DNA from 4 places in the Streptomyces sp. NPDC111520 genome. Region 4 is predicted to be linked to each of the others. Evidence: riboswitches for the same ligand, from Rfam matches in the RefSeq annotation. Region 4 holds a riboswitch; each other region holds the start of a gene.

Region 1 (5,026 bases), on a different contig from region 4:
CAGCCCGGACAGCAGGGCGATGCCGATGGCCCCGGACTGGGTGAACAGCCCGAGCCGGCCGGCGTCCGGGGTCTCGGGCGACAGGGAGGCGTTGAGCCGGACGTCCTCGGCGGAGTTGAGGATGCCGAACGCGTTGGGGCCGATGACCCGCATGCCGTGGGCGAGCGCCAGCCGTACCAGGTCGCGCTGCCTGCGGCGGCCCTCGGCGCCGGACTCGGCGTATCCGGAGGAGATCACCAGCAGGCCGAGGACGCCGTGCCGGCCGCACGCGTCGACGGCCTCGGCGACCTCGTCGGCGGGTACCGCGATCACGGCGAGGTCGACGCCGTCGGGGATCTCGGCGACGGAGCGGTGCGCGGGGACGCCCTCGGGTTCGAGGGTGTGCCGGTCCTCGGGGAAGGAGCGGTTCACGGCGTGGACGCGCCCGGTGTAGCCGCCCGCGAGGATGTTCCGCAGGATGCCGCGGCCGACGCCGCCCGGGCGGCGTCCGGTGCCGATGACGGCGACCGAGGCGGGGGCGAGCAGCCGCTGGACGGAACGGGCCTCGGCGCGCTGCTCGCGGGCACGCATGACGGCGAGGGACCGCTCGGTGGGCTCCAGGTCGAACTCGAGCCGGACGACGCCGTCGGTGAAGCTGCGCTGCTGGGTGTAGCCCGCGTCGGTGAAGACCTTGATCATCTTTCGGTTGGCGGGCAGCACCTCGGCGATGAAGCGGCGGATGCCGCGCTCCTGCGCCACCGCGGCGACGTGCTCCATCAGGGCGGAGGCCACGCCGCGGCCCTGGTGCGCGTCCTGGACCAGGAAGGCGACCTCGGCCTCGCGGTCGTCGGTGCGGTCGTAGCGGACGGTCGCGATGAACTCGCCCCCGACCAGGGCCGCCAGGCCGACGCGGTCGCGGTAGTCGTGGTGGGTGAAGCGGTGCACGTCCCGGTCGGAGAGCCGGGGGTAGGGCGCGAAGAAGCGGTAGTACTTGGACTCGTCGGAGACCTTCTCGTAGAAGCTCACCAGCCGTCCCGCGTCGTCCGGCGCGATGGGCCGGACGTGGGCGATCCCGCCGTCGCGCAGGACCACGTCCGCCTCCCAGTGGACCGGGTAGTCGCGCTCTGCGTCGGACGGCGTCGTCATGGCCCCAGCGTACGGGCCGCCGCCCGCCGCGGAACCGGTGCGACGATGTGGGGACGGACCGGTGTCCGAGGCATGGCAGACTGGTCTAGACCTCCTTAGGAACGATCCCGAAGGGCAACACCATGGCTGAGCGCCGCGTCACCATCGGCTGGGCCGAGGGCCTGCACGCACGTCCCGCTTCGATCTTCGTCCGCGCCGCCACCGCCGTGGGTGTGCCCGTCACCATCGCGAAGGCGGACGGCGCCCCCGTCAACGCCGCCTCGATGCTCGCCGTGCTGAGCCTGGGTGTGGCCGGCGGCGAGGAGGTCGTGCTCGCCTCCGACGCCGAGGGCGCGGACGCCGCTCTGGACAGCCTCGCCAAGCTCGTCTCCGAGGGGCTGGACGAGCTCCCCGAGACCGTCTGACACACGCGCGGCAGCGCGGTACGGCAAAAGGGGCGGGTCCCGAACGAAATCCGGCCGGATTTCGTTCGGGACCCGCCCCTCCGTCATTCCGGGGGAATTCCCGGCGGCGCACTGCGCGGGGAACGCGGAAATACCTCCGCACACCATTCCCCGCTTTGTATACGGCACTTCTGTTAAACCCGGCCACTCGACATGTGTACGGCGTGTTTCGGATTCCTCACCGCGCCGCGGCGCCGCGCCCCGTGCTCTGCGGACGGCGCAACCGGTGTGCCGCCGTCGCCCGCTCCACATGGTCCGCCGTCAGCCGCCGGGCCCGCTCCGCGTCACCGCGCGCCACCGCGTCGACGACCGCCCCGTGCTCCGCCCAGGACTCCACGGCGCGGTCCGGGGTGTCCACCGCGTACACCCAGGCGATCTTGTGCCGCAGCTGGGTCAGCAGCGCCACCAGAGTCGGGCTGCCGGACGCCTGGGCCAGCGTCTCGTGGAACCAGCCGTCCAGGGCGGGCAGGTCCGACGACTGGCGCCGCAGTGAACGCTCCTGGCCCAGCCGGACGAGTCCGCGCAGCACCTTCACATGGGCCTCGGTGCGCCGCTGCGCCGCCCGGGCGGCGCCCAGCGGCTCCAGCAGGGCACGGATGTCCAGCAGGTCGGCGGCCTCCTGGTCGGTGGGCTCGGCGACGGACGCCCCGGCGTGCCGGCGGGTGCGCACGAAGCCCTCGGACTCCAGGGTGCGCAGCGCCTCGCGCACCGGGACCCGGGACACCCCGTAGCGCTTGGCCAACTGCTCCTCGGTCAGCCGGCTGCCCGGCGCGAAGAACCCGCTGACGATGTCGTCACGGATCGCCGCGCACACGGCTGCGGCGGAAATCCGGCGGCCCGCAGCGCCGCTCCCGTTCACGTCCGACCCCACATCGCAGATTCCTTCCGGTGCGCGCCGACGGCCGTCCTTTTGATCCGCGCGCAACGGAGGAGCCGGCGTTTCTGCCGCGACTCTATTCCAGCGCGGCGTCGATTCCGACGGGCGTCCTGAATTCATGGAGCGTTTTCGGACACACCCGCGGCCGGGAAACGCCGGCATGCCGAAGGCCCCGGCGGGGGGACCGGGGCCTTCGGGTGGGGGGAGGGGAATGGTCGGATGGTCGCTCAGACGCGGACGCCCTTGGAGCGCAGGTACGCCAGCGGGTCCACGTCGGAGCCGTAGGACGGGGCCGTACGGGCCTCGAAGTGCAGGTGCGGCCCGGTCACGTTGCCGGTGGCGCCCGACAGGCCGATCCGCTGGCCCGCGGAGACGGTCTGACCCACGGACACGCCCAGCGAGGACAGGTGGCCGTACTGGGTGTACATGCCGTCCGCGTGGCGGATCACGATGTTGTTGCCGTACGAGCCGCCCCAGCCGGCCTCGACGACGGTGCCCGCACCGGCGGCGTGCACCGGGGTGCCGACGGAGGCCACGAAGTCGACGCCGGTGTGGTAGCCGGAGGACCACAGGCTGCTGGTCGCGTGGTACGGCGTGCCGATGGAACCGGCGACCGGCAGCGTCCAGCCACCGAGCGTGCCCCGGCCGGCCGCGGCGCTCCGCGACGCGTGCGCGGTGCCGCTCCGCGCCGCCTTGGCCTTGGCCGCCTTGGCGGCGGCCTCCTCGGCGGCACGCTCACGGGCGGCGCGCCTGGCCTTGGCGACCTTGGCGTCATGGCGCTTCTGGGCGACGACGGCGGCCCGGTGCTGGGCCGAGGCCTGGTCGGCGAGGTGCGTGGCGAGGTCGTCGGCGACGGCCGCGCAACGGGCGAAGGCGGACCCCGCGGTGCCGGCGTCGGCAGCCGCGGCGGGCACGACGAACGCGCCGGTGGTGACGGTGGTCAGCGCGGCGGCGCCGGCCAGGGTGGAACGTATCGAGAACGACGCCATGGGCAGGCGGAGATCCTTTCCTTCCTTCTCGCCTACCGGGTTAGCTGACGGGTTCGGAGCAGGAAGGTCTCCTACGGGCGACGGCACGCCGCCCGATTCACCCCAGGGACTTCTCGTGTGGGTCCCCGGCTCCCCAGGCTCACGCCCGACGGGGACTCGGCGATCGTTGCTCCGGTGCCGCGGGAGGCGGCTGCTTCCGCCGGGCAACCCGAGGACGTTAACCAGGCGTTGCTTCCCGTTCCAAAAAAATCCGGCAATATGTGCGGGATGCCACACCGGCCGCCAACCGGTCGCAACCGTCCGCAATACCGCGACGCCGCAGCTCCGCGGCGGTCCGCGCGCCCGCGGAAGGCCCCCGCGCTGCGGCGGCGAGGAGGGGTGGGGACGCGGTGCGGACCGGGTGACCGGCGTCACGGACCACCGGCGCGGCCGTCCCCGGCCACCCGCACACCGCGGCCCCGGGTGCCGCGAGGGCGCCCGGGGCCGCGGTGTGCGATAACGGTCAGCCGCCCGTGACGACCTCGACCGGGCCGATGCCCAGCTCGCGGATCGGGTCCGCGATGACGGAGGCGTCGCCGACGAGGACGACCACGAGCCGGTCGAGGGGGAACGCGTTGACGGCCGCCGCCGTCGCCTCGACCGTGCCGGTGACGGCCAGGCGCTCGTAGAGCCGCGCCTGGAAGTCGTCCGGCAGGGACTGCTCGACCTGGTCGGCGAAGGTGCCGGCCACCGCCGACGCGGTCTCGTAGCGCAGTGGGGCGACGCCCACCAGGTTCTGCACGGCGGCGTCGCGCTCCTCGTCGGTGAGCCCCTCCGCCGCCAGGGTGCGCAGCACCTGCCAGGTGTCGGCCAGCGCGGGCGCGGTGACGTCGGTCGCCACGGATCCGCTGATGCCCAGCAGGGAGGCCCCGGTGCCCTCGGGAGTGGAGAGCAGCACCTGCCCGAAGGCCCGCACGCCGTAGGTGTAGCCCTTCTCCTCGCGCAGGACGCGGTCCAGGCGCGAGGTCAGCGTGCCGCCGAGGCAGTACGTGCCGAGCACCTGGGCGGCCCAGACGGGATCGTGGCGGTCCGCCCCGGCGCGTCCGATGAGCACCTGGGTCTGTACCGACCCGGGCCGGTCGACGATCACGACGCGTCCGGTGTCGTCCGCGGTGATCGCCGGCAGCGGGCGGCGCTCGCCGGGCTTGCCGCTCCACTCCCCCAGCGTGCCCGCCAGCAGCGCGTCCAGATCGATGCCGGCGAGGTCGCCGACCACGACGACCGTGGAGGTGGACGGGCGCACGTGCGTGTCGTAGAAGGCGCGGACGGCCTCCGCGTCGATGCGCGCGACCGTCTCCTCGGTGCCCTGGCGCGGCCGGGAGCAGCGCAGCTCGGCGGCGAAGAGCTCCTTGGACAGCGCCATGGCGGCGCGCCGGGCCGGGTTGGCCAGCTCGTGCGGGATCTCGTCGAGGCGGTTGTTCACCAGCCGCTCGACCTCGCCGTCCGGGAACGCCGGGGCGCGCAGCGCGTCGGCGAGCAGGCCGAGGGCCTTGTCGAGCCGGGAGACGGGGACCTCCAGGGAGACCCGGACCCCGGCGTGGTCGGCGTGGGCG
Region 2 (5,026 bases), on a different contig from region 4:
CGCCGATCAGCACGGAGACGACCCGCGGGTCGCGCAGCACCCAGGTCAGCGCGAGCTGGGCCAGCGTCTGGCCGCGCTCCCCGGCGAGCTTGTTGAGGGCGTGCAGGAGGCCGAGCTTCCGTTCGGTCAGGGCGTCGCGCTTGAGGAAGTGGCCGAGCGCCATCCGGGAGTCCGCCGGCACACCGTCCAGGTAGCGGTCGGTGAGCTGGCCCTGGGCGAGCGGCGAGTACGCGATGAGGGCGGTGCCGGTGTCGCCGACGGCGTCGAGGACACCGTCCTCCGGGTCGCGCTGGAGGATGCTGTAGGCCGCCTGGTGGATCAGCAGCGGGGTGCCCAGCCCGCGCAGGATCTCGGTGGCGCGGCGGTGCGCCTCCGCGGGGTAGTTGGAGATGCCGGCGTAGAGGGCCTTGCCCTGGCGGACCGCGGAGTCCAGGGCGCCCATGGTCTCCTCCAGGGGCGTGTCCGGGTCGAAGCGGTGCGAGTAGAAGACGTCCACGTGGTCCAGGCCCATGCGACCCAGGGACTGGTCGAGCGAGGACAGCAGGTACTTGCGGCTGCCCCATTCGCCGTAGGGGCCCGGCCACATGTCGTACCCGGCCTTGGTGGCGATGAAGAGCTCGTCGCGGTAAGGCCGGAAGTCCTGGGCGAAGAGCGTGCCGAAGTTGGCCTCGGCCGAGCCGGCGGGCGGGCCGTAGTTGTTGGCGAGGTCGATGTGGACCACGCCGCGGTCGACGGCGCGGCGCAGCACCGCGCGCTGGTTCTCCAGCGGCGAGGTGTCGCCGAAGTTGTGCCACAGGCCCAGGGACACGACGGGCAGCAGGACCCCGCTGCGCCCGGTCCTGCGGTATTCCATCGAGGCGTAGCGGTCGTCGGCGGCGAGGTAGGGCACGCGAGGGCTCCCGGGCGATGTAAGAAAATGTGCGGGATTGGGAGGCTACCGTCGGTGAATCGGCGCTGTCACGTCCGTTCTCCGGACGCGGCCCGCCGTCCGCCTGCTCTTCTCACCCCGCCGCGGGGGCGGTTGTGGCGCACGCCACACCAACGGCGGCGTGTGAACCGCGCATCCGGGAATCGCCGGCCGCCCCCGGCGGTTGGACCGGGGGTGCCCGTTCGGGCGGGCAGTCAGGGCGCCGCGGCCGGGGGCGGGTTGAACCACAACAGGTCCCGCCTTATCCGGCATTGAGGTGCCTAACCGGACATATGCGCCCACAGTGCATGCGTAGGCAATCGGTACGTGATGGGTGTCACGTACCGGTCACGCAACGGAAACCGCGGGCGACGCATCGTCCACATTTCCTGCTGAATTTCACCGGGCGATATCGGCCGATTACCGTCGGCCAAATTTTCGCCTACGCAGAGCGGACACTTCTCACGTAAAGTCACAGATGCGAATGATCGACTTGCGGTCCGCCGGGGGGCGTGATTCCGCTCCTTGCTCCGGAACGATTCCGTCGTTTAGCTTCCAGATCTCGCAGGACAAATGCCTGCGAGATTCTTCCGGGCGGAACGCCTAGTCCTGCCGCCGCCCGGACGCCGGATGACAAGACCGCACGGCAGGAGCGGGGGACCCAGGTAGTTTGCCGTTCCCGTTGGTCTCGGGACGGCTAGGGGTGAAGTCGCAGCGACATGCCTTTATTTGGTGTGCCATTTTGCGGCCGGGCATCTCCAGCCCGAACCCGACAGCTTACCTCGCAGGCGTCGGAGAGGAATTCGGCATGCCCGGTAAGGGAAAGCACCGTCGTCCGCGGAACACCCGTATCACCCGTATCAGCGCGCTGGCCGGCACCACCGGTGCGGCCGTGGCGCTCCCGATCGTCGGCGCCACCGGTGCCCACGCCGCTCCCGTGAGCGTCTGGGACAAGGTCGCGGCCTGCGAGAGCACCAACAACTGGTCCATCAACACCGGTAACGGCTTCTACGGCGGCCTGCAGTTCACCCAGAGCACCTGGGCCGGCTTCGGCGGCACGAAGTACGCGCCGCGCGCCGACCTCGCGACCAAGGCGCAGCAAATCGCCGTCGCGGAGAAGGTCCTGGCGACCCAGGGCCCGCAGGCCTGGCCCGTGTGCGGCCCGAAGGCCGGTCTGACCAAGGCGATGGCCGACCCGTCGGCCACCCCGGAGAGCGTCTCCGGCACCGCCGCGAAGCCCGCCGCCAAGCCGGCCGCTCCCGCCGTTAAGGCCGATGCGCCGAAGTCCTCCACCAGCGCGCCGAAGAGCGCGGGCGGCTCCTACAAGGTCGCCGGCGGCGACACCCTGTCCAAGATCGCCGGCGCCCAGTCGGTCGAGGGCGGCTGGAAGCAGCTGTACGCGGACAACGAGTCGGTCATCGGCGGCAACCCGAACCTGATCTACCCGGGCCAGGTCCTGTCGCTGGGCGAGAAGGTCGCCACCAAGGCCGCGCCGAAGGCCGCGAAGGCGGCCCCGGCCGCCGCCAAGGCGGCGAGCGCCTCCGGCTACACCACCCCGCTCGACCGCGTCACGCTGGGGACCGCCTACCACCAGGCCGGTGCCATGTGGTCCAAGGGCTACCACACCGGTGTCGACTTCATCGCCTCGACCGGCACCAAGGTGAAGTCGATCGCCTCCGGCACCGTGGTCTCCGCGGGCTGGGGCGGCTCGTACGGCAACCAGGTCGTCGTCAAGCACGCCGACGGCCGGTACTCGCAGTACGCCCACCTCTCCTCGCTGTCGGTCTCGGCCGGCCAGTCGGTCTCCGCCGGCCAGCAGCTGGGCCTGTCGGGCGCCACCGGCAACGTGACCGGTCCGCACCTGCACTTCGAGGTCCGCACCACCCCCGACTTCGGCTCCGACATGGACCCGCTGGCGTACCTGCGCGCCCACGGCGTCAACGTCTGATCGAACCGATCCACCGTCATCCGGCGGTAAGCGTGTGCCCTGTTCCCCTCTTGTCGGGAACAGGGCACATGCCTTTGGTCTGTGACCGAAAACGGATCGAATATTTCCATTTCTTGTTCTTCTCGAACGGTCGGTCAGTAGCCTCTGACGCACGTGGTCGTGTCCACGACCACTCGTCCCGATCGCCGACCACGAGCTGGAGCCGTTGATGGAGCGTCCCGCCTGGGCCCCCCATGGCATCGATCTTTCCGTGCCGAGCGTGTCCCGGATCTACGACTACTACCTGGGCGGCTCGCACAACTTCGAGGTCGACCGGGAGGCCGGACGGCGGGCCATCGAGGCCTTCCCCGGGCTGCCGAAGATCATGCAGGCCAACCGGGCGTTCATGCGCAGGGCGGTGCGCTTCGCCGTCGGCCAGGGCATCACCCAGTTCCTCGACATCGGCTCCGGCATCCCCACCTTCGGCAACGTCCACGAGGTCGCCCAGGCCGCCAGTCCCGGCGCCCACGTCGTCTACGTCGACCACGACCCGGTCGCCGTCGCCCACAGCCGCGCGGTGCTGGAGGGCAGCGACGCCGCCGCCATCGTCGCCGCCGACCTGCGCTCGCCCCGCGACATCCTGGACAGCCCCGAGGTGTGCGGGCTCATCGACCTGGAGCGCCCCGTCGCGCTGCTGCTCGTCGCGGTCCTGCACTTCCTCGAGGACGCCGACGAGCCGGCCAAGGCCGTGGCGGAGCTGCGCGACGCCCTCGCCCCCGGCAGCCTGCTGGTCGTCACCCACGCCTCCGTCGAGGGAGGCCCGCGCGCACCCGAGGAGGGGGAGCGGGTCGAGAACGTCTACCGCAGCGCGAGTTCGCCGCTGATCATGCGCTCGCGGGCCGAGGTGGAGCGCTTCTTCGACGGCTTCGACCTCGTCGAACCCGGCCTGGTCTCCCCGCCGCTGTGGCGCCCCGACGGCACGGACGACGACGAGCTCGACCCGGTCGTCTTCAGCGGGTTCGCGGGCGTCGGCCGCAAGGCGTGACGGTGACGAGAGCACCCGGCCCGGAGCCGGAGCCCGCCGACAGCCTGCGGCGCTTCGCGATCATCTGGAGCCGGGCGATCTACCCGGCCACCGCCACCTCCATGACGCGCGGCGAGTTCGAGGAGTACCTGCTCCCGCTCGCCGCGCGTCTCAACGCCGCCCTCCGCGCGCAGCCCTTCGACCCCCGGCCGGCCGCGGAGGTCGGAGCCGCGCTGGTGGCGGCGCACTGCACCGACCCCCAGGCGCTGGCGCGGATCCTCGACGTCGTCGACGCCTACCTGCTCCTGTACTGCCCGCCCGGCCCCGCCCTCCCGCCGGAGGAGAGCCGTACCCGCTGCAACCGCCTGCAGCACTGGGTGGCCGCCGGATACGCCCGCGCCTTGCAGGAACGCACGCGGACGGAGCAGGAGGCGCTGTCCCGCGCGGCGCTCGCCGCCCGGGCCGCCACCGAACAGGCGCTGTACGAGAGCGAGGTCCGCTTCCGCGCGGTCTTCCAGGACGCCTCCATAGGCATCGGCATCGCCGACATGGACGGCCGCGTCCTGGACGTCAACGCCGCCCTCACCACCATGTTCGGCGGCCTGGAACGCCACATCCGCAGCAGGAACGTCTACGACTGGGTGCACCCCGACGACGCCCCCGAGGTCTGGGAGATGCAGCGCCAGCTCAACCGCGGCGAACGCGACCACTACCGCATCGAGAAGGCCTACTACCGGCCCGACGGCACCGCCCTGTGGACCAACCTGACGGTCTCCCTGCTGCGCGACGCCGCCGGCACGCCGCAGTACATGCTCGCGCTGATGGAGGACATCACCGAGGAGCGCCTGCTCAGCGAGCGCCTGCGGCACGAGGCCACCCACGACGCGCTCACCGGACTGGCAAACCGCAACCTCTTCTTCGAGCGCCTGGAGCAGACGCTGAACGGCCCCGACGGCGTGGGCGTCGGCGTCTGCTACCTCGACCTGGACGGCTTCAAGGACGTCAACGACAGCCTCGGCCACGCCGTCGGCGACCGCCTCCTGGTCGCCGTCGCCGAACGCCTCGAGGCCTGCGTCACCTCACCCGACCAGCTCGTCGCCCGCATCGGCGGCGACGAGTTCGCCGCACTGGTCGTCAACCACGCCAGCCGCGCGGACATCACCGGCCT
Region 3 (5,026 bases), on a different contig from region 4:
CCGCGACCACCTCGCTGGAGGGCGTCGGGCGCACCGGCAGCACCGCGCAGCAACTCGTCGACGCCGCCCACGCGCAGGACGTGGTCGTCCGCAGCGCGGAACCGCACTCCTCGGACGCCGCCCTCGACCAGCTGCTGCACCTGGCACCCGGCACCCGGATCACCACCGACGCCGTGCCCCCGGCGGACGACCGGGCCCTGGCCTGCTCGGCCCGCACCTGGCTGGTCGAGCGGCGCGGCACCCAGCAGGCCCTGCTCACCGCGGAGTCCACCCTGGCCGCCCTCGTCACCCCGACGCTGGAGTCCCATCCGCCCTGCCTGGGCGACCAGTCGGACCCCTACACCGCCTACTACCCCTCCGACGTGCCGCCCCTCGACCTGACCCTCGTACCGGTGAGCTGGGAGACCGGCCGGGCCGACCGCGCCGATCGCGCCGAGGCCGTGCACCGCCTCGCCGCATGGCTCGGCTCCCGCCCGGGGCAGCGGGCGCTGGCCGCGCAGGGCTTCCGTACGGACGTCAGCGGGACGGCCGAGGCCGGCGACACCCCGCTGGACAGCGCGATCTTCGTCGCCGACCCGCGGGCGGGCGGCCGGCCGCCGACCCGGAAGGACATCGAGGCCGCGCTGCGGGACCACGGCGAGGCCGCGGGCACCCGGCGCGACGTCCTCTTCGCCGTCGACGTCTCCAGTTCCTCCTACTCCGGCGCCAACGTCCCCGTCGTGCGCTCCGTGCTGGCCCGCGCCTCCGGCTACCGGTACGGTATCGCCGCGGTGCCCGGCCGCACCCTCCTGCCGCTGGGACCGAACGACGCCGCCGCGCGGGACGCCGCGATCCGCGCGCTGGCACCGGTCGAGCGGGACGCCCCCGTGGCCGCCGCCCTGCGCCAGTGGTCGCGCGCCCTCGCGGACTCCCCCGGGACCCTGATCGTCCTCATCACCGACGACGAGGACAGCGCCCGCGAGGAGCCGCCCGCCGTGGACGTCCCCGTTCTGGTCGTCTCGCTGGAGAGCTACGGCTGCTCGCTGCGCTTCAACAAGGCGGTGACCGAGGGCGGCGGGGCGTGCCTGGCCGCCACGCAGGACCTGCCGAACCGGGTCGCGGAGACCATCACCCGCCTCACCTCGGGAGGGTCATGACGGCCGAGAGGGTCACCGGGTCCACCGGAGTCATACGGGTCACGAGGCCCGGGGGAGCCGCCCGCCGCCGGCGCCGCCGCACCCTGGGCGTCGTGCTCCTGCTGGCCACCGTCCTCGCCACCGCCGCCTGCGGAGGTCCCCGCCCCGCGCCGGCCCCGGGGCCCGACCGCTCCCGGCCGCTGATCGTCGCCAGCGATGCCGACCTCACCGCCGGCGGGCGCCCCGGCGTCCGCCGCGCCCTGGTCGACGAGTGGAACCGGGCCAACCCGGACCGGCCGGCCCGGCTCGTCGAGCTCCCCTCCGCCTCCGACGAGCAGCGCAGCGAGCTGATCGGCGCCTTCCAGTCCGGCACCGCCGCGTACGACGTGGTCAACCTCGACATCAGCTGGATCCCCGAGTTCGCCGACAGCGGCCTGCTGCGACCGCTCGACCCCGCCCTCGTCGACGGGGACTTCCTGCGCCAGGCCGCGGACGCCGGCCGCTGGAAGGGCCGCACGTACGCGGTGCCCTTCAACACCGACGTCGGACTGCTCTACTACCGCACCGACGACCTCGCCAAGGCCGGCCGCCGCCCCGCCGACCTGCGCGGCTACGCCAAGATCGGCGACCTCCTCGCCGACGTCCGCCCGCTCGGCCACGCCGCCTACACCACCCAACTGCGCGCGTACGAGGGCCTGACGGTCAACACCCTGGAGACCTTCTGGACCGCGGGCGTCGAACTCGTCGACGGCGACGGCCGCTACACCGGCACCGAGGACGGGCTGCGCGAGGGCCTGGACGAGCTCGGCCGGGTGGGCGCCGCCAACAACCTCAACCCGGAGTCCCTGGAGGCCGACGAGTCGGTCACCCTCGCCCAGTTCACCGAGGGGCAGAGCGTGCTGATGCGCAACTGGCCGTACGCCTACAACCGGCTGGACGCCGCGCTCGCCCCCGGCGTCCGCTTCGGCGTGGCCCGGCTCCCCGGCGTCGCCGCCCTCGGCGGGCAGAGCCTGGGCGTCGCGGCCACCAGCGACCGCCCCGGCGACGCAGCGGACCTGATCCGCTTCCTGACCGGACGCAGCGCCCAACATGCCCTGCTCAGAGCGGGTTTCGCCGCCGCGCGGCGCTCAGCATACGGAGCCGGGGATGTCAACTGTGACGATCCTCACGACCCCCGCGCCTGGTTCTACGACCGCCCCGCGGGCCGCGGCTCCGAGCCCTCCCCCTCACCCGCCGCCGCGACCCCCGGGTACACGACCCTGCTGTGGTGCGCGCTGCAGGCCGCCAGGGCCCGTCCGGCGACCGCGCACTACGTCACGTTCACCCGGGTCCTGCAGCGTGAGGTGCACGGAATGCTCGCGGCGCACCGCTCCACCGACGCCACGGCGGAGCGTCTGGACGGCCGTCTGGGGCGCGCGCTCGGCGGCCGGGGTCCGGGGTGACCATCACTGCCCGTGAGCGCGGCACTCCCTTCCGCATAACGACTGATGCACACTCACATTTCCCGTAGGTCACGGCAGTCACGGCGCAATGTCCGGTTCCGTCCTGTCCATCCCCATAGATTCCCGTCATGAACTCGCTTGAGTGGCTTGGAATTGGCGGGCGCCTCTATTAACGTTCGATAACGCAGCGCGGTCGTCCCGCCGCCGTCAGGGCGGCGCCGTGCGCTTGCCGAATCCCGTCCGCGGGAACCGGGGAACCACTTCCTGGGGTGAATCGGGGGCCTTCCGAGGTCCTCGTAGGAGACCTTCCTGCTCCGAACCCGTCAGCTAACCCGGTAGGCGAGAAGGAAGGAAAGGAGCGCGCCCGCGTGGCGTCGAACGAGCCTGCCCTGATACCCGGACAGCAACAGGGGTCCGCGACCGCGTACTCCGAGTGGGACACCGCCGAGTGGAACATCGCCGCCGGCTGGAATCCCCCGGCAGCCGAGCAGGCACCGCCGACGAAGAACGCGATCGACGGCTGGGACACCGGGCAGTGGAACATGGCCGCCGGCTGGCTCGCCGCGGCCGAGGCGACGGGCTCCCAGGACGCAGGCGCCGTCGCCGACGCCACCGTCGCGCAGCACGAGCCCGCCCGGCACGAGACGTACGAGACCACCGCGCACGAGGCCTACGAGCCCGCCGCCCCCGCCCAGCCGCGCCACGAGGACATCAAGGCCTTCGACGCCTTCGGGAACACCCGCGACATCGAGGCCGCGCCCTACGAGGGCCCGGACGCCGAGCCGTGGGACCCCTCCGAGGAGTCGGCCGGCCCCCTGCGCGGCCGCCACCGCGTCGCCAAGCAGCGCTCCCTGGGCCGCGGTTCGGCCGTCTTCGGCGTCGCGGCCGTGGCCGTGCTCGGCGTCGGCGGGGTCGCCACCGCCGAGGGCAAGAACCCGCTCCCGGTCTCCCTCCCGCACCTGCCCGACGCGTCCCAGCTGCCCGGCATCGGCGCGCTCGTCGAGGACGACAGCGCCCCCGAGGCCAAGCCCGTCGCCGAGGCCCTGAGCCCCGACGCGGGCGAGGCGCTGCGCAACCGCATCCTCGACCAGGCCCAGCAGCAGCGGAACGCCGCCGACAAGGCCGCCAGGACCGCCGCGCAGCAGGAGGCGTCGGCCAAGGCCGCCAAGTCCGCCGCGCAGGAGCGGGTGCGGGCCGAGGCCGCCGCCAAGAAGAAGGCCGCGGCGGAGGCAGCGAAGAAGCTGGAGGCCGAGCGCCTGGCCGAGCTCGCCAAGAGCTTCGTCAAGCCGGTCTCCTCGTACACGCTGACCGCCGGGTTCGGCGAGTCCAGCTCGCTGTGGGCCAACACCCACACCGGCCAGGACTTCGCCGCCCCGACCGGCACGCCGGTCAAGGCCATCCACAGCGGCACCATCACCGAGGCGGGCTGGGCCGGTTCGTACGGCTACCGCATCATCCTGACCCTCGACGACGGCACCGAGCTCTGGTACTGCCACCTCTCCTCGATGATCGTCACCTCCGGCAAGGTCAGCACCGGTGACACCATCGGCCGCGTCGGTGCCACGGGCAACGTCACCGGCCCGCACCTGCATCTCGAGGTGCGCCCCGGCGGCGGCGACCCGATCGGCCCGATGGGCTGGCTGCGCAGCAAGGGCCTCACGGTCTGAGGCGACCGGTCGCGCGACCGGCCGGCCGCGTACGACCGCACCGACTCCGGCGGTCCTGGTGACTCCCCCCGTCAACCAGGGCCGCCGGTCCTTTTCGAGGCGAATTCCCCGTCGCCGCTACGGGACGACGAAGTTGTAGATCTCCGAGATCCGGGGCGGTCCGGTCGGCTCCGGGAAACCGGACTCCTTGGCGGCGGGCATCATGATCTCCATGAAGGCCTCGAGCGCCTGCGCGGTCTGCCAGACGTTCACCAGCCGCAGCCCCTCGTTGGTGATCACGGCGGCGTGGGAGAGCAGCCCGGACGGCGGATGCTCGGGCCCGAACCCCGCGCGGTGGTTCGCCTCCTCGTACTGCAGGGCCGTCACACCGGGGAACTCGACCTCCGCCAGGACCGGCATGGGAACCTCCCGCCTCCCAACGACACGCCTACGCCCCAATTTCCTCCGGCTGCACCCCGGCCGCAATCCGGAACGCGGCCGGGGACAGGGTCAGAACGGGGCGTTCGCGCGGTGAACGCGTGGTCAGAGCGCCTCCAGCCGTACGTCCGCCGAGTCGCAGGCCGCCGTCTCGTCGGCGTAGACCTCGCACACCGGCCGCCCGTCGGGGGTCATCGTGTGCTCGACCTCCCACAGGCTGATCTCCTCGCCGGTCTCCAGCAGGAAGGCGTGCTCGTACAACGTCCAGCCGGCGACCCGGCCGGTGCCGATCCGGGTGTGCCGGCCGGTGACGTACGCGATGTCGTGGCCCACCGCCGAACCCAGCCGGCTGCGCAGGTCCTCGCCGGGCACGTCCGTGTTCTCG
Region 4 (5,026 bases):
ACGTAGGGCAGCCCGAGGGCTCCGTACGCGAAGGAGACGGCGCGCGCGGCCCGCGCGTTGGGGGCGGCGGCAGGCGCCAGCCCGGTGCGGGAGCCGGTGGCGGCACGGCCGGCACGGGCCGGGTCGGCGGAACCGTGGCCGCCGGAGGAGAGCACCTCGGCGCGCTCGCCGGCGGTCAGCCGGCCCAGCAACTGCCGCGCGGAGGCCAGGCGCTGCTCCACCGTGCGCTTGTGGCGGGCGAGTTCGGCGCGGGTGCCGCGCAGCTCCTCCAGCTCGGCGCCCGCTTCGGCGCGCAACTGCTCGATGTCCCGCTGCTGGGCCGACAGGGCGCGCAGCGCGGCGTTCTGACGGCTGCTCATCCGGTCCAGCATCCCGGCGCGCTCCAGGTAGTCGCCGGGGGAGGAGGCGAGGGCCAGCTGGACAGCCGGGTCGATGCCGCCGCTGCGGTACTGGGCGGTGGCGAGGGAGCCGAGGCCGTCGCGGGTGCTGTTGAGGCGCTCGGTCCTGCGGGCGAGCTCGTCCTGGAGGCGCTCGATCCGCGCGGTGGCCGTGTCCGCCTTCTCCTTGGCGCCGTTGTACCGCTCGGTGGCCTGCTCGGCCTCCTCGTACAGCCGGTCCACCCTGGCCCTGGCCTCGTCCGTGGTCAGCCGGGGCTCCGCGTGCCCGGCCTCGCCGAACACCGTCACGGAGGCGGCGCCCGCCAGGGCGAGGCCGACGGCGGTGCGCGCTGCCGTGCCTGCGGGACCGCGGTCCCTGGGCCTTCTGTGCGACGCCACGCGCCGTCACTCCTTCCGGGCTGTCCGTACCTCCCCCCGGCGGTCCGGCGGCGGGCGGACGGGGACCGTCCACCGCCGGACCTTCGGCGGGGGCGGCCGTGCCGGGGACGGGGTCCGCGCGGCAGTGGGGATCGGCCACCTGGGGCAGGACGCTAAACCTGGACGCCGCGAGGGGGCTCCGGAGTGTGCGGGACTGGTCCGATTCGGCCGCGGACTGCCCGCGGATGACCGCTGTTCGACGGGTGACCTGGTCACTTCCGGTCCGTCCCTGACCGATGTGACGGAGGAGCGGGACCTCGGTGCCGGGCGCTGGTATGGGCCTGGCTAGGGTCCTGAGCCATGGACGTACTCATCAACCTGATCGTCGGCCTGCACATCATCGGCATCGCCGCCCTCCTGGGCGGCTTCCTCACCCAGATGAAGGCCATGGGCCGCGGCGAGGCCCGTTTCGTGCCGGGCATGCTGCACGGCGCGCTGACCATGCTGGTCACGGGTGTGCTGCTGGTCGGCCTCAACCAGGCCGACGACCAGCCGGTGAACAACATCAAGATCGGCGTGAAGCTCGCGGTCCTGGTGGTGGTCCTCGGCCTGGTCTACGTCAAGCGCGACGAGGAGAAGGTGCCGGCGGCGGCCTTCGGCACCGTGGGTGCGCTGACCACCGCCAACATCTTCATCGCGGTGCTGTGGACCTGAGCCCGGCCGGCGGCGGCCGGACGGGGGCCCGGGCTCGGGCTCGGGCTCAGGTTCGGGCTCGGGCTCAGGCCATCCGGGCGTAGCCGTAGATCGGCATCTCCGTGATCGGGGCGATCTTCACCACGCTCCCGGTGTGGGGGGCGTGGATCATGTTGCCGCCGCCGATGTACAGGCCGACGTGCGTGATGTCGGAGTAGAAGAAGACCAGGTCGCCGGGTTGCAGCTGGTCCGCGCTCACCCGGATCCCGAAGTCGACCTGGTCGTAGGTCACGCGGGGGATCGAGACGCCCGCGGCGCCCCAGGCGGCCTGGGTCAGGCCCGAGCAGTCGTAGGAGTTCGGGCCGGTGGCGCCGTACACGTACGGCTTGCCCAGCTGGGCCCGCGCGAACTCGATCGCCTTGGCCGCCTTGGCGGCGTAGGTGCCGGACGGGGCGGTGGAGCCGGTGGAGCCCGTGGACGAGCCCGACTCCTTGGCGGCCGCCTCCTGCGCGGCCTTCTCCTTGGCGGCGATCTCCGCGGCCTTCGCGGCCGCCTCCTCCCGGCGCTTCTTCTCCAGCGCCGCCAGCCGTGCCTTCTCCTGCGCGGTGAGGCTGTTGAGCAACTTCTGCGCCGCGGCGAGCTTCTGCTTGACCGAGGTCTTCTCCGCGTTCAGCCGCTGCTGGGCCTCGGTCAGCTTCTGCAGGCTCTCGACGGCCTCGGAGCGCTTGGCCGTCGTCTCGGCCTGCTCGGAGCGGAAGGTCTCCAGCGCGTGCTCCTGGCGGTCGGACAGGCGGTCCATCAGGTGCGCCTGGTCCAGGAACTGCTGCGGGTCGGAGGTGAGGAGGAAGGTCGTCGTCCCGTCCAGGCCGCCGCCGCGGTACTGCGCCGCGGCGTACTCGCCGATGGTGCGGCGGGCGGCGTTGAGCGTCTCGGTCCTGCGGGCCACCTGGTCCAGCAGCGCGTCGGCGCGCGTGCGCTGCCGCTCGGTCTGCTCCTTGGCGCCGTTGTAGCGCTCGGTGGCGGCCTCGGCCTGGTGGTAGAGCTTGTCGACCTGGGCCTTGACCTCGGTGATGGAGGGCTTGTCGGGTGAGGCGGGCGCCGCGCTCGCGCTCTCGCCGAAGAGGGTGACGGTCGCCAGTGCGGCGGTCGTGAGTCCCACCGCGGCCCGGGGGCCGGGGACGGTCAGCGCGCGCGGGCGCGGCTTGCGGTGCGTCGCCAAGTCAGGCGGCTCCTTCCGTGGACCGCCTACCGGGTTAGCTGTCGGGTTCGGGCTTCGGAAGGCCGCCCTACGGTGCGGACGGGCGCGCTGCGCTCGTACGGACCGATTCACCCCAAGGTCGTGGGTCCCCGGCTCCGGCGGTCGCCGGACTCAGCGGAGGCGGCCCGTGACGGCACGGTCGCCGCCGCGTGGAGCGGACCGCCTGATCCGGCACGGTAGTCAACTGCAGGGGTCCGTGGGAACCCTGGTGTTCGAATTGTCCGCAATCATTTCGTGACCTTCGTCATTCGGGGCCGCGAAAGGGGGCGTCCGGTCGTCACGCGTTCGCCGGGGACGGGCACCGGGCGACTTCCGGACGCCCCCGGAGGGCGCGGGCTCGGGCAAGCGGCGCAACGCTGTCCGTCCCACGGCCTAGACTCGGGAGGCGATGAGCAGCCTCTTTGACGACAGCTTCCTGGCCGGCCTCGAACCAAGGGAGGAGGAGCCCCCGCCGCCTCCCGAGGAGGAGCCCGGCACGGTCCCCGACGACCTCTTCGAGGGGCGCTTCGACGCGCCCGTCGACCGGGACGCGTACTACCGGGACGGCGCCCACCGCCCCGTCGTCGACCCGGCCGCGCTGCTCGACGGGCTCAACGAGCAGCAGCGCGCCGCCGTCGAGCACACCGGCTCCCCGCTGCTCATCGTCGCGGGCGCCGGCTCCGGCAAGACCCGGGTGCTCACCCACCGCATCGCGTACCTGCTGGGCGCCCGCAAGGTCCACCCCGGCCAGATCCTGGCGATCACCTTCACCAACAAGGCCGCCGGCGAGATGAAGGAGCGCGTCGAGCAGCTGGTCGGCCCGCGCGCCAACGTGATGTGGGTCTCCACCTTCCACAGCGCGTGCGTCCGCATCCTGCGCCGGGAGTCCAAGAGGCTCGGCTTCACCTCCAGCTTCTCGATCTACGACGCGGCCGACTCCAAGCGCCTGATGGCCCTGGTCTGCCGGGACCTGGACCTGGACCCCAAGCAGTTCCCGCCGAAGTCCTTCAGCGCCAAGGTCTCCAACCTCAAGAATGAGCTCATCGACGAGGAGACCTTCGCCGACCAGGCCGAGAACCCCTTCGAGAAGAAGCTCGCCGAGGCATACGCGATGTACCAGTCGCGGCTGCGCGAGGCCAACGCGCTCGACTTCGACGACATCATCATGACCACGGTCAACCTGCTCCAGGCCTTCCCGGACGTCGCCGAGCACTACCGGCGCCGCTTCCGGCACGTGCTGGTCGACGAGTACCAGGACACCAACCACGCCCAGTACACCCTGGTGCGCGAACTGGTGGGCACGGCGGGCGGAGACGCGCAGGAGGACGGCGAAGGGCCGGCCGAGCTGTGCGTGGTCGGCGACGCCGACCAGAGCATCTACGCCTTCCGCGGCGCCACGATCCGCAACATCCTCCAGTTCGAGGAGGACTACCCGCAGGCCCGCACCATCCTGCTGGAGCAGAACTACCGCTCCACCCAGAACATCCTGACCGCCGCCAACGCCGTCATCGAGCGCAACGCCTCCCGCCGTCCGAAGAACCTGTGGACGGAGGCCGGGCAGGGCCCGGTCATCACCGGCTACGTCGCCGACCAGGAGCACGACGAGGCGCAGTTCATCGCCGACGAGATCGACCGGCTCACCGACGCCGGCGACGCCCGCCCCGGCGAGGTCGCGGTCTTCTACCGGACCAACGCGCAGTCCCGTGTCTTCGAAGAGGTCTTCATCCGCGTCGGCCTGCCCTACAAGGTCGTCGGCGGGGTCCGCTTCTACGAGCGCAAGGAGGTCCGGGACGTCCTGGCCTACCTGCGCGTGCTCGCCAACCCCGAGGACACCGTCCCGCTGCGCCGCATCCTGAACGTGCCCAAGCGCGGCATCGGGGAACGCGCCGAGGCGATGGTCGACGCCCTCGCCTCACGCGAACGGATCACCTTCCCCGCGGCGCTGCGCCGGGTGGACGAGGCCTTCGGCATGGCCGCCCGCTCGGTCAACGCCGTCAAGCGCTTCAACGAGCTGCTGGAGGAGCTGCGCACCGTCGTGGACTCCGGCGCCGGCCCCGCCACCGTCCTGGAGGCCGTGCTGGAGCGCACGGGCTACCTGGCCGAACTCCAGGCCTCCACCGACCCCCAGGACGAGACCCGCGTCGAGAACCTCCAGGAACTCGCGGCGGTGGCCCTGGAGTTCGAGCAGGAGCGCACCGAGGAGGAGCCCGGCACGCTCGCCGAGTTCCTGGAGCGGGTCGCCCTGGTCGCCGACTCCGACCAGATCCCGGACGACGACGAGGGCGGCGGCGTCATAACGCTGATGACCCTGCACACCGCCAAGGGCCTGGAGTTCCCGGTG

What was found. Region 4 has a riboswitch for cyclic di-AMP ahead of ACZ7MY_RS30620 (C40 family peptidase). Riboswitches for the same ligand answer to the same signal wherever they lie in the genome.
Region 1: another riboswitch for cyclic di-AMP. It lies ahead of ACZ7MY_RS14355 (M23 family metallopeptidase); the one in region 4 lies ahead of ACZ7MY_RS30620 (C40 family peptidase).
Region 2: another riboswitch for cyclic di-AMP. It lies ahead of ACZ7MY_RS18740 (transglycosylase family protein); the one in region 4 lies ahead of ACZ7MY_RS30620 (C40 family peptidase).
Region 3: another riboswitch for cyclic di-AMP. It lies ahead of ACZ7MY_RS05060 (M23 family metallopeptidase); the one in region 4 lies ahead of ACZ7MY_RS30620 (C40 family peptidase).

What each region holds. Positions count from the first base shown of each region.
Region 1 is NZ_JBVKBW010000005.1:457,743-462,768, forward strand. Features, by position in the region: gene ACZ7MY_RS14340 (bifunctional acetate--CoA ligase family protein/GNAT family N-acetyltransferase) at 1-1,125, opposite strand, end outside; gene ACZ7MY_RS14345 (HPr family phosphocarrier protein) at 1,248-1,529, shown strand; gene ACZ7MY_RS14350 (GntR family transcriptional regulator) at 1,747-2,439, opposite strand; gene ACZ7MY_RS14355 (M23 family metallopeptidase) at 2,673-3,434, opposite strand; cyclic di-AMP (ydaO/yuaA leader) riboswitch at 3,450-3,606, opposite strand; gene ACZ7MY_RS14360 (M16 family metallopeptidase) at 3,937-5,026, opposite strand, start outside.
Region 2 is NZ_JBVKBW010000007.1:249,541-254,566, reverse strand. Features, by position in the region: gene ACZ7MY_RS18745 (aldo/keto reductase) at 1-889, opposite strand, end outside; cyclic di-AMP (ydaO/yuaA leader) riboswitch at 1,522-1,713, shown strand; gene ACZ7MY_RS18740 (transglycosylase family protein) at 1,716-2,855, shown strand; gene ACZ7MY_RS18735 (SAM-dependent methyltransferase) at 3,064-3,879, shown strand; gene ACZ7MY_RS18730 (putative bifunctional diguanylate cyclase/phosphodiesterase) at 3,876-5,026, shown strand, end outside.
Region 3 is NZ_JBVKBW010000002.1:224,467-229,492, forward strand. Features, by position in the region: gene ACZ7MY_RS05050 (caspase, EACC1-associated type) at 1-1,136, shown strand, start outside; gene ACZ7MY_RS05055 (extracellular solute-binding protein) at 1,133-2,557, shown strand; cyclic di-AMP (ydaO/yuaA leader) riboswitch at 2,775-2,914, shown strand; gene ACZ7MY_RS05060 (M23 family metallopeptidase) at 3,100-4,224, shown strand; gene ACZ7MY_RS05065 (hypothetical protein) at 4,342-4,623, opposite strand; gene ACZ7MY_RS05070 (DUF6227 family protein) at 4,747-5,026, opposite strand, start outside.
Region 4 is NZ_JBVKBW010000015.1:56,593-61,618, forward strand. Features, by position in the region: gene ACZ7MY_RS30610 (C40 family peptidase) at 1-776, opposite strand, end outside; gene ACZ7MY_RS30615 (hypothetical protein) at 1,116-1,469, shown strand; gene ACZ7MY_RS30620 (C40 family peptidase) at 1,534-2,667, opposite strand; cyclic di-AMP (ydaO/yuaA leader) riboswitch at 2,676-2,833, opposite strand; gene pcrA (DNA helicase PcrA) at 3,095-5,026, shown strand, end outside.